3 regions of the Bacillus capparidis genome follow, and region 2 is predicted to be linked to each of the others. Evidence: riboswitches for the same ligand, from Rfam matches in the RefSeq annotation. Region 2 holds a riboswitch; each other region holds the start of a gene.

Region 1 (5,196 bases), on a different contig from region 2:
GAATGAGCGCATTGGCGAACACATGCTTCATCAATACATCACGTTCACGGACACCTTTTGCTCGTGCCGTTTTTGTATAATCCTGATTCACGGAATCAAGCATGCTGTCCCTGAGCATCCTTGCGATGATACCAATCTCTACAAGCGCCAGTACAAAAGCAGGCAGAAGCAAGTGATAAAGCCAGGGTCCAAAACCCTCGGCAAGCGGCATATAACCGGCAACCGGGAATATCGGGAATGTCACCCCAAATGCCAGCACGAGCAAGATGGCAAGCCAGAATTCCGGTACCGACACACCGAGCAGGGATGCGTTTGTGAATAATGGATCCAGAATCGTTTTACGTAAAGAAACAATCAGGATCGCAATCGGAATGGAGATGATCAAAATAAAGAGCAGGGACAAGATCATCAAACTGAAAGTCGGACCAAAATTGGCAAAAATCAGTTCCGTGACCGGCTGGGCTGAATAGACACTTGTTCCTAGGTCACCAGTGATGACTTGTTTGAGCCAGTCGAAAAATTGAATATATAGGGGCTCATTCAGGCCAAGCTGTTCTTCCAGCTGTGCAACGGCTTCAGGGGATGCATCTTCACCAAGGATGATGAAGGCTGGATTGCCAGGTGTCAGGTGAACGAGCAGGAATACGATGATACTGACCACGAGCATGACGGGTATGACAGACAGGAGCCTGCGGATTGTATAGTGAAGCACAAGAATCACTCCTTTATTTAGAAATGGAAGAAAACCGCCAGCGGTAACGCAGGCGATTTCCTCGGGGCATTACTTGGATTTCCATGTATTCCAGAAGCGCGGACCATACCAATCTTCATAATCCTGCAGCTTGGAAGTGCGTGCATCCAAAGTGGAAAGGTTGCTTACTTTTTCAAACGGAAGCTCATCGTAGATTGTCTTATTCAGCTCAGCCAGTATTTCTTTTTGGGCAGCTTCATCTTCTGCTTCACCCCACTGTGTGACAAGCTCCTGCCGGGCGTTCGCTGTTATACCAGCCGCTGCTGTTGGAATCCTGACTGACCATTCCGGCTTGGTTTGGCGAGAAGAACGGAGACCAGCCAACTACGACCATATCCCAGTTAGCAGCAACGCTCCATTTTTCCAGGTAGGTTGCCCATTCATAGGACTCAAGCTCGACATTGAAGCCTGCTGCTTCCAGCTGCTGTTCTGCAATTTCGGCGATTTTCTTATACTCTGCATGGTCATTCGAGAAGATGATTTTCACCGGCTGCCCATCATAAGAGCTGACCTCCAGCAGCTTTTTCGCCTCATCTGGATCATAAGCTTCGAAATTATCGATGTTTTGATCCAAGTAAAGAGCTGTTTGATCGGGCGTGAACAGGGCTCCATCCAGATTATAGAATTCACTATTACCATAAGTAGCCTTGGCGATGGCCTCTTTATCAAGCGCTGCGTGAAGTGCTTCACGGACTTTTATATCGTCAAATGGCGCTTCGGATTTATCCGGGGTGATGACGGAATATCCATTGCTTGAGATAGCTGGTTCGACATTAGGTGTGGTATCGACTACATCATACAAATCAAGTGGGATGGACTGTACATAATCATATAGATCTGTCTTCAATCCATTGAGCATTACTTGTGGGTCTTTCACGATCTTGAAATGAATCGTATCCAGATAAGCTGTCTTTTTACCAGTCAGACCGCCCCAGTCTTCCTCTTCGCGAGATTGATAATCTTCGAATCTGGAAAGGACGATTTCGTTGCCGCGCTTCCAGGAATCGAATTTGAATGGACCTGTACCGATCAGCTGTTCATTTTTCAGCGGCTGTTCACCCGCAGCTTCCGCGATATCGGCAGGAATGATGACAGCAGATGCTTTCGGAGCAGCCAGATCGGTTAGCAAAGCGGTATATGGGTCTTTCAGCGTAATGACCAATGTCAAGTCATCTTTTGCTTCGACAGAATTCACATGTGTTGCTGTGATCTTACCGACGGAAGAGACCTTAAGCCAGCGCTCGATCGATGCTTTGGCATCCTCGGCAGTTACGTCCTGGCCGTTGTGGAATTTCAGTCCATCACGAAGGGTGATGGTGTATGTTTTCTTGTCATCGCTGACGGTATAGTCGTCAGCTAGTAAAGGACGAGCCTGGTAATCCTTATCCAGGGCGAACAAACCTTCATAGATATGCCAGCCGATTTTTCTCGCAACACTTTCGCCGGAATACATCCAATCCAGTGTGTCGGGATCCGCCGTCATGGCAACATTCAAGTCGCCGCCTTCAACAGGTTCTCCGCCGCTTGTACCGGAGCTGCTGCTGGAATTGCCGGAGCAGCCGAATAAGGCGATGGTGGCCGCTAAGCCGAATAGTATGAGTGCAAATTTCTTCTTCAAGACATTTCCTCCTTAGCTTCCCAATAACGAGAATACGATTTTCGTGAATGCTTTCTCCGTGATGAGCAATGCCCGCTCATCGATGTCGAATTTCGGATGATGATGCGGATAGTGTGTGGCTGTATCCTCATTGCGGGAGCCGACTTTAAAAAAGCTGCCGGGTTTTTCCTGCAAGTAATAAGCGAAATCCTCTGCTCCCATCCCAGTTTCAAGTTCTATTACCTGTTCTTCACCGAATTGTTCAGAGAATAGCTGCTGCAAAAGAGCAGTTTCCTCTGGATGGTTATAAAGCGCAGGATAGCCGTGCAGGTAATCGATGGAATAAGTCGCACCGAAACCGCTCGTGATTCCGGAAACGATGGCTTCTATTTGCTGTCTGACCTGCTTGCGGATGTCGGCATTGAACGTCCGCACTGTGCCTTCCAATTTGGCGGTATCCGGTATGACATTGAATGCGTTACCGGACTGGAATACACCCAGTGTCACCACCGCAGATTCCAGTGGGCTGACTCTTCGGCTGACAATCTTCTGCAAAGCACTTACGATATCACTGCCGATGACGATTGGATCGACAGCCTCTTGTGGTGCTGCGCCATGACCACCTTTTCCTTGGATGGTGATCGCAAATTTATCCACTGCGGCCATTTTGAATCCTTCACCGACACCGATCTTCCCGACAGGGGCAGCAGAGTTAAGATGAGCGCCATAGACATAATCGACACCGTCAAGTGCGCCATCTTCAATCATTGCCTTGGCACCGCCGGGCGGTACTTCCTCAGCAGGCTGGAACAGGAAGACAACTATGCCTTTCAGGCTGTCTTTATGCTTGATCAATGCTTTGGCAGTCCCCAGCAAAGCAGCAGTATGGCCGTCATGTCCGCAAGCGTGCATCACGCCAGGTATTTTGGATCGATAGGCTGTTTCTTTCTCATCCACTATCGGCAGGGCATCGAAATCAGCTCTGAGGGCAATCGTAGGTCCTGCCTCTTTCCCTGACAGCGATGCGACGATGCCATACCCGCCGATATCTGTCTGGATATCTTCGTAGCCGAAGCTGCGCAGCTTATCGGCGATGAAACGGGCGGTTTTCGTCTCCTGAAAACTTAATTCAGGATGCTGATGCAGATATCGCCGCCATTTGACGACTTCTGCGAAATCATTTTCCAATTCTGTATGTACCTCCGCAAGTGTCTGCTTCATGGTCTCCATCATGTAGCCTCCTGTATGTAATAATCTTGATATTTACTATGGAATTAGTCGGATTTTGCCTTTAAAAAAGACCCCTTCCGAATAGAAGAGGGCCTTTTTTAAGCTTCTGCTCTTCTTATCTTCGGTGACAAACACCTGGAATTAGCACAGTACTGCGGCTTGCAGCCTGTTGCTTTGGCTTCGCAGGGCCATTCCCTTTACCAATCTGGATAAGAAATATTAGTTGTAAGGATAGACCGAAAAGTTCTGGGTGTCAATCCTATTTTTTAACTTAGAGTGCCATCAGAAACTGCTGTAGCTAAAAAATTCAACAGAAATAATTGTACTTGATAGAAAACTTTAAAAAATGACTTGACCGGATTTTCCTGTATGTAACATATCTTTAATATAAAAAATAAATAATAATTTTCTTATCAAGAGAGACGGAGGGACTTGGCCCTATGATGTCTCAGCAACCAGTCTGTCAAGACACGGTGCTAATTCCAAAAGGTATCCGCCTTAAAGATAAGAAGCTGATTTGGTTATGACTGAACCTTCTTCCTTTTTGGGGAGAAGGGTCTTTTTTTATAGAAGGGTGAGAAACAATATAGGAAGTAGCTTGGAGACGACATTTGTACAGATAGGTAATCGAAGTGATGGAGTGACAGGGGCTGTCAATCCGCCGGTTTATCTTTCCACCGCCTATGTACATAGCGGAATAGGGGAATAACCGGTTATGATTATTCCAGGACGAAGAACCCGACTTGATCTGTTCTGGAGGATGGGTTCGCAAAGCTTGAAAAGGGCGATCAGGCATTTACCTGCAGCTCGGGCATGGCAGCAATCCAACTTGTATTATCACTTTTCCGATCTGGCGACTCACTGCTTGTGCCGGAGGATATATACGGAGGAACTTATCGACTGTTCGATTTCTTTTTAGAATCATTCGGAGTGACGCCGATTTACGCTCTATTTCGGACTGTGGAAGAAACAGCAGCGATGATAACGGATGGACAAAAGCGATCTTCCTGGAGACACCGACAAACCCGCTGATGCAGGAAATCGACATTGCAGCGTATGCGCAGTTGGCGAGAGCACACAAGCTATTGTTGATTGTCCGACAATACATTCCTGACACCATATTTCCAGCAGCCAATTACACAAGGGGCAGATCTGGCTGAGATGTCGCATGCCGCCATGCCGGAGGATGAGCGGAGAAAACGCGGTATCACAGATGGTCTTTTGCTGAAGAATTTCCTGTTCAAAGATTTTATGATATTGGAGCGATAGTCTATTATTTAAAAGCTATCCCATGGCAAATACCTGATTTTACGATAGAAAAATACAAGGATCCAAATGATTCAAACGGAAGGATACTTTGTAAAACAGCACCGTTTCATCATTCAATCAATCGCGATTTAAGGAAACAGGGTCTCAAAGTATGAGACCCTGTTTTCGTATAGGGGCTGGCGAACATTCTTTAAATTTTATTTGCAATAATATGCTACACTACAAATAGTCTTATTTTTTCATAATAACGATTGGTACTTTATTGTATAAATTTCCGTTTGCAAGCAGGTGAAAGTATTGGATATCAAACAGCTACAGTATTTTATCGAAGTTGCCCGTTTAAATAGCT
Region 2 (5,196 bases):
TGAATACGGTGATTGTAACGAAAGGAAATGAAAAGCGCCTAAATGATGAAAATCTCTTTGTACTTGTGAAAGAAGGCTATCGCCTTTATCCGCTTGACATTCCGTTGGAAGTCAGAAAAACAATTGAAGGCGAAAAAATCGGAACAGCCTATATTGAAAAGCTTGAGCTTGAACAGAAAAAAACACGTTTGACTTATAAATTAGTTTCACTTCATTCAACCAATTAAAGCTGGCGATATGATTCGCCAGCTTTTGTCTTAGTTTGGCCCGCCTTTTTCTTTAATAGCGGAAGGTATATTGGAGAACTTTTTAAAATTCAGCTTAAATTCATTGGCTAAAAATCGGGCTTTTTCCTGATATTCTTCTTGGGAAAACCAGGTTTTTTCCGGAAAGAGCACATCATCGGGAACACCTGGAACATGAATCGGGATATGAAGACCGAATACATCATCTTTAATCATTTCAGTATGATTCAATTCTCCATCAAGAGCTGCCCTCACCATAGTCCTTGTATATTTCAGGCTCATTCTCTTTCCGACTCCGTATCCACCGCCAGTCCACCCAGTGTTAACCAGAAAGACTTTTACGTCATGCTGTTCAATTTTATCGCCCAGCATTTTAGCATAGACATGAGGAGGAAGTGGAAGAAATGGCGAACCGAAGCATGTTGAGAACGTTGTTTCCGGAGATGTAACCCCTCTTTCCGTTCCCGCAAGCTTACTCGTATATCCGCTTAAAAAGTGGTACATTGCCTGTTCCTTTGTTAATTTGCTAATCGGAGGAAGAACGCCGAACGCGTCTGCGGTTAAAAATACAATTGCCTCCGGGTGCCCGGCAATGCTTGGCTTTAAACTATTGTTAATTGCATCGATAGGATAGGCAGCACGAGTGTTTTCTGTGTAAAATGTATCATTGTAGTCCGCGGCATGTGAGATTTCATCGATCATCACATTTTCAAGCACTGAGCCGAAGCGGATGGCATTAAAGATTTGTGGTTCATTCTCTTCGGACAGATTAACACATTTCGCATAGCAGCCGCCTTCAATGTTAAAGACATCTGTATTTGACCATCCGTGCTCGTCATCACCAACCAGCTTTCGGTTTGGATCAGCAGAAAGAGTCGTTTTTCCTGTCCCTGACAGTCCGAAGAAAAGCGCAACATTTCCTTCGGGTCCTACATTTGCCGAACAATGCATCGGTAAAATGCCGCGTTCTGGCAAAAGATAATTCATGACGGAGAAAACGGATTTTTTCATTTCTCCTGCATATTCTGTTCCCCCGATCAAGATGACTCTCCTTTTAAAAGATATGATGATAAACGTCTCTGAATGAGTCCCATCGATTGCCGGATCCGCCTTGAAATTAGGTGCAGAGATAATTGTAAATGAGGTTTCGACGGTCTTGTAGTCAGATGTACCCGGCCGGATAAATAATTGTCTCGCAAATAAATTATGCCACGCTAATTCATTAATAACTGTAATCGGTATGCGATATTTTTCATTAGCTCCTGCAAATCCTTCAAACACAAATAATTCCTCGCGCTGTTTTAAATAATCGGTCACTTTTGTGTAAAGCTTATCAAATGCCGTTTCTGAGAACGGCTGATTTACTGCTCCCCAATCAATGTTTTCCGTTGAGGAAGCTTCTTCAACGATAAATTTGTCTTTAGGCGACCTGCCGGTATATGCGCCAGTCGTCGCTCTAATCGCTCCAGTGGAAGTTAAGATCCCTTCATTTCGAAAAAGAATTTTTTCAACAAGCTTGGGAACGGATAAATTGAATTTCGTGTTTTCGCCGGTTAACAATGATTGCAGCTCACTTTTCATTTCCAATGGAGTCATATTTACCTTCCTTTACACATTATTTTATAGCAAATTTAAAAATAGTATAACACATTAATTTTAATAATCTATACTAATTATGTAGTTCTTTTGAACCTTTTCAACAGAAGAGGTTTGCCATATTGACACAACAAGAAGGATTGCGCTATGATTAGTCATTGAACGGATTCTCTTATCCCGAGCTGGCGGAGGGACAGGCCCAATGAAGCCCAGCAACCGGTTTTCTTATTCAATGAAAACCAAGGTGCTAACCTGTCGCAAGGTTCTATTCATACCTTGATCGATAAGAGTGAAAGGCTTGCAAATGTAGAACCTTTCCTCTAGTAAGGATAAGGTTTTTTGAGCTGTAAAAAACAACTCCAGGTTCATTTGGCAGGCAGAGCTTACCGTAAAATAGACCGAGAGGGAACGAGTTCCGTATCATATAGCAGATTAATACCTTGTATAGGTGTTAATCGTATTTTCAGGAGGAAATTGAATAATGACCAAACAACGTCGTCTTTTCACATCAGAATCGGTTACAGAGGGACATCCGGATAAAATATGTGACCAAATTTCTGATAGTATTTTAGATGAGATTTTGAAAAAGGATCCAAATGCAAGAGTTGCTTGTGAAACTTCTGTCACAACGGGTCTCGTTCTTGTAAGCGGTGAAATCACAACAACAACATACGTAGATATCCCAAAAACGGTCCGTGAAACGATAAAAGAGATTGGCTATACTCGCGCGAAGTATGGCTTCGATGCTGAGACGTGTGCTGTACTTACTTCAATAGATGAGCAGTCTGCCGATATTGCGCAGGGTGTAGACAAAGCATTGGAAGCCCGTGAAGGAACGATGTCAGATGCTGAGATCGAAGCAATCGGAGCAGGAGACCAAGGGCTGATGTTTGGATTTGCCTGCAATGAAACAAAAGAGCTCATGCCTCTGCCGATTTCACTTGCACATAAACTTTCAAGACGTTTAACGGAAGTGAGAAAGGAAGACATCCTTCCGTATCTTCGACCTGATGGAAAAACACAGGTGACAGTTGAATATGATGAAAACGACAAGCCGATCCGGATTGACACCATTGTCATCTCAACTCAGCACCATCCGGAAATATCACTGGAGCAGATCCAGCGCAATATTAAGGAGTACGTGATTACGCCAGTAGTGCCGAAAGAGCTAATTGATGAACAGACAAAATATTTCATTAACCCTACCGGCAGATTTGTGATAGGCGGACCGCAGGGAGATGCGGGTCTTACCGGAAGGAAAATTATCGTTGACACTTATGGCGGCTATGCGCGACACGGCGGTGGAGCGTTTTCCGGTAAAGATGCGACTAAAGTGGATCGTTCTGCAGCTTATGCAGCCCGCTACGTTGCAAAAAATATCGTAGCTGCTGGACTTGCGGAGTCTTGTGAAGTACAGCTTGCATACGCCATTGGTGTTGCCCGTCCGGTATCCATTTCAATCAATACATTCGGAACTGGAAAAGCTTCTGAGGAAAAATTGACAGAGGTCGTTTCAAAGCACTTTGATTTAAGGCCGGCAGGAATCATTAAAATGCTCGACTTGAGACGTCCAATCTATAAACAAACTGCAGCTTACGGACATTTTGGCCGCCATGACCTTGATCTGCCTTGGGAACGAACAGATAAAGCCGAAATTTTGAAGGCTGAAGCACTTTCATAAAGTGAAACTTCAATCAGTGGGGGGCTTTTCTTCCCCCACTGATTGTTAGTTGAACGAACCCTAGTTTTTACGGGCAGTTATCCCTCACCTAGGATTACTCGTTTACATTCAAAACCTTAAGGTGGGGGTCTTACTGCCCGTTAATACGGGATAAATAGTATTAAGAAGAAACGAAAAAAGCCGCTGGTTAGCGGCTTTTCATTTGATTTTGAACGATGAATGTTTTTGACGAATAAATTCTATTCCTGTAAAGTATAAGATATCTGGTTATTAAACTAATAATTAATGGAGGAAAAGCCATGTGTGGGTTTGTAGGAGTTCTAAACCATCGGCCATTATCACAGGTAGATAATCAAAAAGAGATTATTGCCCAAATGAATCGGTCGATTGTTCATCGCGGACCAGATGATGAAGGATATTATCACGATGCTCATGTAGGATTCGGTTTTAGAAGACTGAGCATTATCGACGTTGAAAACGGCAAACAGCCTTTATCATATGAAGACGAAAACTATTGGATCATTTTTAATGGTGAAATATATAACTATATTGAATTAAAAGAAGAATTAACACAAGAAGGGTATACATTTGAGACAGACTCTGACACGGAGGTTCTTCTCGCTACATACTGCAGATACAAAGAAGATGCTGCTTCCCGTTTAAGGGGAATGTTTTCTTTTTTAATATGGGATAAACAAGAAAAACTGTTATATGGTGCAAGAGATCCGTTTGGAATCAAACCTTTATACTATAAGAAAACCGATGGACAGGTCTATTTTGCTTCCGAAAGAAAAAGCTTATCCTCTGTGTCCAACGATTTTTCATTAGATAAAAAAGCTCTACAGCAATACATGTCTTTTCAATTTGTGCCAGAGCCCGATACATTGGACGAAAAAGTAAAAAAAGTAGGTCCCGGCCAGCAGTTTACTTTGCGCCCGGGAGGCGAGCTCCAATTTAATACGTATTGGAAGGTAAGCTTCCAGCCATCTGCAACGGAAGAAGGCAAGCTGATCAAAGAAGTAAGAGATATCATTTACGATTCTGTAAATGTCCATATGAGAAGCGATGTGCCGGTGGGGTCATTCCTGTCAGGCGGTATTGATTCTTCATTTATCGTATCTGTTGCGAAGGAATTCCACCCTGAACTGAAAACATTTTCTGTCGGATTTGAACAGGAAGGCTTCAGTGAAGTGGATGTTGCCAAGGAAACAGCTGAAAAACTTGGGGTAGAGAACTACCACGCGATTATTTCTGCAGAAGAATATATGAATGAGCTGCCGAAAATCATCTGGAATTTGGATGATCCGCTTGCTGATCCTGCTGCTATTCCATTGTATTTTGTTGCGAAAGAGGCGAAAAAGCAAGTAACGGTTGTTCTGTCCGGAGAAGGCGCTGACGAGCTATTCGGCGGTTATAACATTTATCGCGAGCCCCTTTCCTTAAAACCTTTTGAGCGTATTCCATCTATCTTGAAAAAAATGCTGCTTAGGCTGGCATCCGTTATGCCGGAAGGAATGAAAGGGAAAAGCTTTATAGTTAGAGGCTGTACTCCGCTTGAAAACCGTTATATCGGAAATGCGAAAATATTCGAAGAAGAAGCGAAGCAACAGGTTATTAAGCAGTACGATCCAAGCGTGAGCTATCGTGATGTCACCCATCCTTTCTTTGCGGAAA
Region 3 (5,196 bases), on a different contig from region 2:
CCTCGACAATATGCTGTGGAGTGGGCTGATCGGGATTTCCTTGCCCTAAATTAATGACATCAACACCTTCATTTATTTTTTTAGCCGCTTTCTGTACGAGTGCAGCAAAGAATTGATCAGGAAGCTGCTTTAAAAGGGTGGACTGTTCAAAATTCATTTTTCTGTCACCTACTATAAAAAATTCTTGAAATGATTCTAAGTTATCATTTATTGTATAAACAAAATGTAAAGCAATTTTCGGGAAGGAGCAAGATAAAATTGAAAATCGCATGTCTCCAATTTGATATTTCTTTTGGAAATCCCGCAGAAAATTATCAAAAAGCAGAAAGGTTTATTAAAAAAGCCAGCGATGCAGATGTGGTTATACTGCCTGAACTGTGGACAACGGGCTATGATTTATCAAGGCTTGATGAAATCGGCGATGAAAATGGCAAGTATACTAAACAGTGGCTGTCAGACATTGCCCGCACCTACGAAGTGAATATTGTCGCCGGTTCGGTAGCAGTGAAAAAAAATGACGGTATTTACAATACGATGTACATTGTCGGGAAAAACGGAGATATGTTAAGTGAATATAGCAAAGTCCACTTATTTAAATTAATGGACGAGCATCAATATTTAGCAGCAGGTTCGAAGGAAAACACATTTGCTTTGGAAGGCATTCAAGCTTGCGGAGTCATATGCTATGACATTCGATTTCCTGAATGGATCAGAAAGCACACAGAAAACGGGGCTTCTTTACTATTTGTTTCAGCCGAGTGGCCAGCTCCAAGGCTCGATCATTGGAAAGCCCTTCTAATAGCCAGAGCGATCGAGAACCAGTGTTTTGTCGCTGCATGCAACTGTTCCGGGAGCAACCCTGATAATCAATTTGCTGGCCACAGCATGATTATTGATCCGTGGGGGAAAATTATCGCCGAAGCTTCTGACGGTGAAGAAATCATTTCAGCGGAGCTTGAGCTTGGAATCAGCGAAAAGATTCGGGCGCAAATTCCGATCTTTTCCGACAGAAGAACAGAATTATACTAAGGCTAAAAAACAATTGACAAACATGTTACACCTTGGTACATTCTAAACAGTCGACAAAATAATATATTTCTCTTATCGAGAGTCGGGCGAGGGATTGGCCTTTTGACCCCGACAGCAACCGACCGTAATTCCATTGCGAAATGGGGCGCAGCATGATTCAAGCGCCTATGCAGGGCACGGTGCTAATTCCATCAGACTTATTTCTGAGAGATAAGAGAGGCAAACCTGTTATTTTACTTGCAAAGCCTCTTTCTCAGAATGGGAAAGAGGCTTTTATATGTTTACTGGAGGGAGAAACGTACTATGGCAACTACAAAAACACCTGCGTATGAAACGCTTACTGTGAGTTCCGGCGCAGCACTCGCCGTCAAGCTTGGACTTTTTTCAGGAAAAAGCACAATTACCTGTCAAGAAATCGGAAACAGAAATCGAAACCGGGTTTTTCGAGTGAGAGATCAAGAAAATAATAGAAGCATTATTATTAAACAGGTTGTCCCATTCGGCCAACTTTTCGGCGAAAGCTTGCCGTTACGAGCAAACAGAGCCAGAATCGAAAGCAGTGCATTGATTCGGCAGGCAGAGCATGTCCCGCACCTCGTTCCGAAAATTTATTATTCGGATACCACACTTGCCGTAATCGTGATGGAGGATTTATCCCACTTATCCATATTGCGAAAGGGGCTGATTGAAGGCAAAACCTATCCGCTCTTCTCAGAGCACGTTGGAGAATTTCTTGGGAAGACGCTATTCTACAATTCGGCTTATTTTCTTGATCCGCAAGTCAAAAATGAATTGGAGAAGCAATTTTCGAATCCCGATCTGTGCGCAATTACCGAAAAACTATTGTTTACTGACCCCTTTTTCGCTAGTAATTCGAATGAATTTGAAGAAGAACTGCGAACCATTGTTAAAGGTTTTCGGGATGACTCCTCGCTTCTTGATGAAGCATCTAAACTAAGGAATACATTTACTAGTAAAACAGAATCTCTTATCCATGGAGATCTACATACTGGAAGCATTTTTTCTAATCAACATGTAACGAAAATTATCGATCCTGAATTTGCTTTTTTCGGACCGATCGGTTTTGATATCGGAAAAATTATTGCTGATTTGTTGATCCATACAATGTCTCATGATGATGAGAAAAGCTCACTGTTACATCACATTATTACTGTGTGGACCGTTTTCAGCAATACATTTAAAGAGGCTTTCCGCAAAGACTGCCGCGAGCTGTATAAAACGAAAATCAATATTCAAGATCTGTTATACCAAATTTTTGCAGACGCAGCTGGCTTTGCCGGATGTGAATTAATCCGCTACTCAATTGGAGCCGCTCAAGATTCTGATATAAATCCAGTCCCAATTGTCAATCGAATCGAAAGAAAATCCTTGGCCATTCGTTTTGGACTGCTACTCATTAAAGAACGTGAAAATTTACAAGATGCAGAAGGCATGATAACTTTGCTCACCCAGTTAGAACACGAGTGATGCTTCTTACTCTGCAATAAAGTTCATCTTTAATCAGTGGGATAAGTATTTAGCCTTTACACATGACATCCAACACTGATTGTTAAATGATCTGATCCAAAATTTACTGGCAGATAATCCCCACCTGCTTCAAAAGTTAAGGTGGGAGTCTTCTTGCCCGTTCCTGCAGGATAAAAATAAGGACGTTTCCGAGTCTCACTTGTTTAGGCAGAGCCCATCACATCTAGTATTTTTCAGCCTAGAATTTGATCGTATATCCATTATAGAAAAGCTATGCATCGTATTTTTGCATATGCATTTGGATAATCATATCCTTTTGTTCAATTGTAAGAACGTGTAACTTACTTAATAAGATAGCATAGCCTGCTATTTTGGATGGTCTTCCTGTTTTCATATAGACCCTCCTTTTTCACAAGACCAACTTTTTTGACTTAATTAAATAATATGTCTTGCGTAAAAAAACGGAACATGCCATTTGAATTATTTTTCCTTAAACAAAATGTTTTCATGCTTTAGCAATATCGCTTTTTGATCTGTTTTTTGGCCGGCGTACCCGGTAAGAGACGAATTTTTTCCGATCACCCGGTGGCAAGGAACAAACACAGGTAGCTGATTGCATTTGTTTGCTTGGCCGATTGCTCTCACGGCAGCCGGCTTGCCAATTTGCAGAGCAATATCCGAGTAGCTTCTGGATTCACCGTAAGGGATTAAGCTGAGAGCCTCCCATACGTTTTCTTGAAATGGCGTTCCTTTTTGTTTGATAGGCACTGTAAAATTTGTACGTATCCCATCAAAGTACTCCTGCAACTGGAAAATCGCTTGTTGTAAAAGCTCCGTTTCCTTAAAGCGTATCTCTATACCTTTGTTTAGCAGCTTATCAAGCTGGGCTTGATCCAACAGCAAATGACTGATATACCCGTCAGTTTCAAGGATCGATACTTGTCCAATCGGAAGATCAACTTTCATTCCATAGATCACTTGATACTCTCCTCTTCGACTTTTTGCCTGATCGGCAAGGTTAAATAGAAGCTTGTTCCTTTTCCTTCTTCACTTTCTACTTCTATTTTCCCTTGATGCTCTTTCATAATCTTATAGCTGACCATAAGACCAAGTCCTGTCCCTCTTTCCTTCGTTGTATAAAAGGGTTCTCCCAATCGCTTTAATTTATCTTCACTGATTCCGCTGCCTTCATCCGTCATAGAAATACATATATGATGATCATCAACAGACTTAATCGCCACGTATATATTTCCACCAGAAGGCATGACTTCAATCGCATTTTTTAAAATATTTATAAAGACCTGTTTTAATTGATTTGGTTCGCAGTATATGTCGGCGATCTCTTCATAGACGTCAAGATGGATTTGTACATTGCTCATGTTTGCTTGGGCATGCAGGAGTTCAATTGTATCTCTCATAATTTGCGTTACGTTTCGTTCTTCATACATAATGGCCTGGGGCTTAGCAAGAATTAGGAATTCCGTAATGATAGATTCGATTCGTTTCAGCTCAGAGGTGATGACGTTAAAATATAGTGTATAGTCCCCTTCGATACTGCTTTTCAACAGCTGGATAAATCCTTTTAAAGCAGTCATCGGATTCCTTATTTCATGAGCGATGCCTGCAGCCAGCTCGCCAACAACGTGCAGCGTATCCGACTTCCTCAGCCGCTCCTCAAGCTCTTTTCTTTCAGTAATATCCCTGAATAAGGCAAGATTCATATTATGAATAATGTTTCTCTTATAGGAAAATTCCAATATCTGATCTTCCTCTTGCTTTAAAATGATCGGAAGCTCGTTATTCTTCTCGCTGAGCGATATGACCCGATCTGCCGATGCAGCGTGCTCAACCTCGTATTTTGAGATTAAATCAGTAATTCTGGATTCCTTTATCTTTTGCAGCGGAAGATTTAAAATTTCACCCGCGACAGGATTGGCATCGATAATTTCATTATTATTGTTAAAAAGCAAAAAGCCATCCATTGCACCATTGAACACTTTTCTGAATTTCAGTTCATTTTCTCTTAGTTCCTTTTCCATCCTTTTACGGTCGCTTACATTTCGCAGAACGGTTAAGTGATGATCTTCAAATATTATTTTTTTCGACGTAAATTCGAGTTCTTTGTATTGCCCATTTGGCATATAAAATTGAAGCTCAGCCCTTAACTCGTTTTTTTGCTTGTATTGCTTTAAAACCGTTTCGAATTTGGGGTCGTTTTTGTCGATAAAGTCTAGAAACTTGCTCTGTAAAAGCTGTTCCATCGGAAGTTCAAAAATTTTACAAGCAGAAGCGTTAGCTTCAATAATTTGTCCATTATTTTTCCAAATAATTATCGCATCCATCGCATTTTGAAATACTTCTCGAAAGCGTTCCTCGCTTTTTAAGAGCTGAATTTCCATGTTCCTTTTTTCCGTTATATCTCTCATAATCGACATATAAAAACCGCTGATAATATTTGAGGTAATAGTGAATTCAAACAGCTTTTGATCACCGGAAATAAGAGTAACCGGCAGCTCTCCTTTTGCGCGTCCCTTCGCATCTAGCGTTTCCCATATTTTTTTTAATTTTTTCTTAAATGGCTCTCTTATAAAAAGATCAAGTTTCAGCTTTGACAATTCCTTCTTGTCAATTTGAAAGCTTTGACAAAACGAACGATTTGCATCAATAAAATTTCCTTGC

What was found. Region 2 has a riboswitch for S-adenosylmethionine ahead of metK (methionine adenosyltransferase). Riboswitches for the same ligand answer to the same signal wherever they lie in the genome.
Region 1: another riboswitch for S-adenosylmethionine. It lies ahead of JOC74_RS12010 (M20 metallopeptidase family protein); the one in region 2 lies ahead of metK (methionine adenosyltransferase).
Region 3: another riboswitch for S-adenosylmethionine. It lies ahead of mtnK (S-methyl-5-thioribose kinase); the one in region 2 lies ahead of metK (methionine adenosyltransferase).

The regions. Positions count from the first base shown of each region.
Region 1 covers NZ_JAFDST010000002.1:976,170-981,365, forward strand. The annotation lists gene JOC74_RS11995 (ABC transporter permease) at 1-712, opposite strand, end outside; gene JOC74_RS12000 (hypothetical protein) at 782-1,075, opposite strand; gene JOC74_RS12005 (ABC transporter substrate-binding protein) at 960-2,369, opposite strand; gene JOC74_RS12010 (M20 metallopeptidase family protein) at 2,382-3,578, opposite strand; SAM riboswitch class I at 3,691-3,794, opposite strand; SAM riboswitch class I at 3,986-4,089, shown strand; partial or broken gene JOC74_RS12015 (PLP-dependent transferase) at 4,165-4,733, shown strand; partial or broken gene JOC74_RS12020 (SAM-dependent methyltransferase) at 4,805-4,979, shown strand; gene cidR (cidABC operon transcriptional activator CidR) at 5,145-5,196, shown strand, end outside.
Region 2 covers NZ_JAFDST010000005.1:286,636-291,831, reverse strand. The annotation lists gene JOC74_RS18990 (DUF2584 domain-containing protein) at 1-227, shown strand, start outside; gene pckA (phosphoenolpyruvate carboxykinase (ATP)) at 258-1,841, opposite strand; SAM riboswitch class I at 2,011-2,131, shown strand; gene metK (methionine adenosyltransferase) at 2,323-3,522, shown strand; gene asnB (asparagine synthase (glutamine-hydrolyzing)) at 3,822-5,196, shown strand, end outside.
Region 3 covers NZ_JAFDST010000001.1:256,081-261,276, reverse strand. The annotation lists gene JOC74_RS01320 (pyridoxal phosphate-dependent aminotransferase) at 1-157, opposite strand, end outside; gene JOC74_RS01315 (carbon-nitrogen family hydrolase) at 253-1,029, shown strand; SAM riboswitch class I at 1,099-1,246, shown strand; gene mtnK (S-methyl-5-thioribose kinase) at 1,333-2,517, shown strand; gene JOC74_RS23790 (hypothetical protein) at 2,789-2,911, opposite strand; gene JOC74_RS01305 (methylated-DNA--[protein]-cysteine S-methyltransferase) at 2,998-3,495, opposite strand; gene JOC74_RS01300 (PAS domain-containing sensor histidine kinase) at 3,492-5,196, opposite strand, start outside.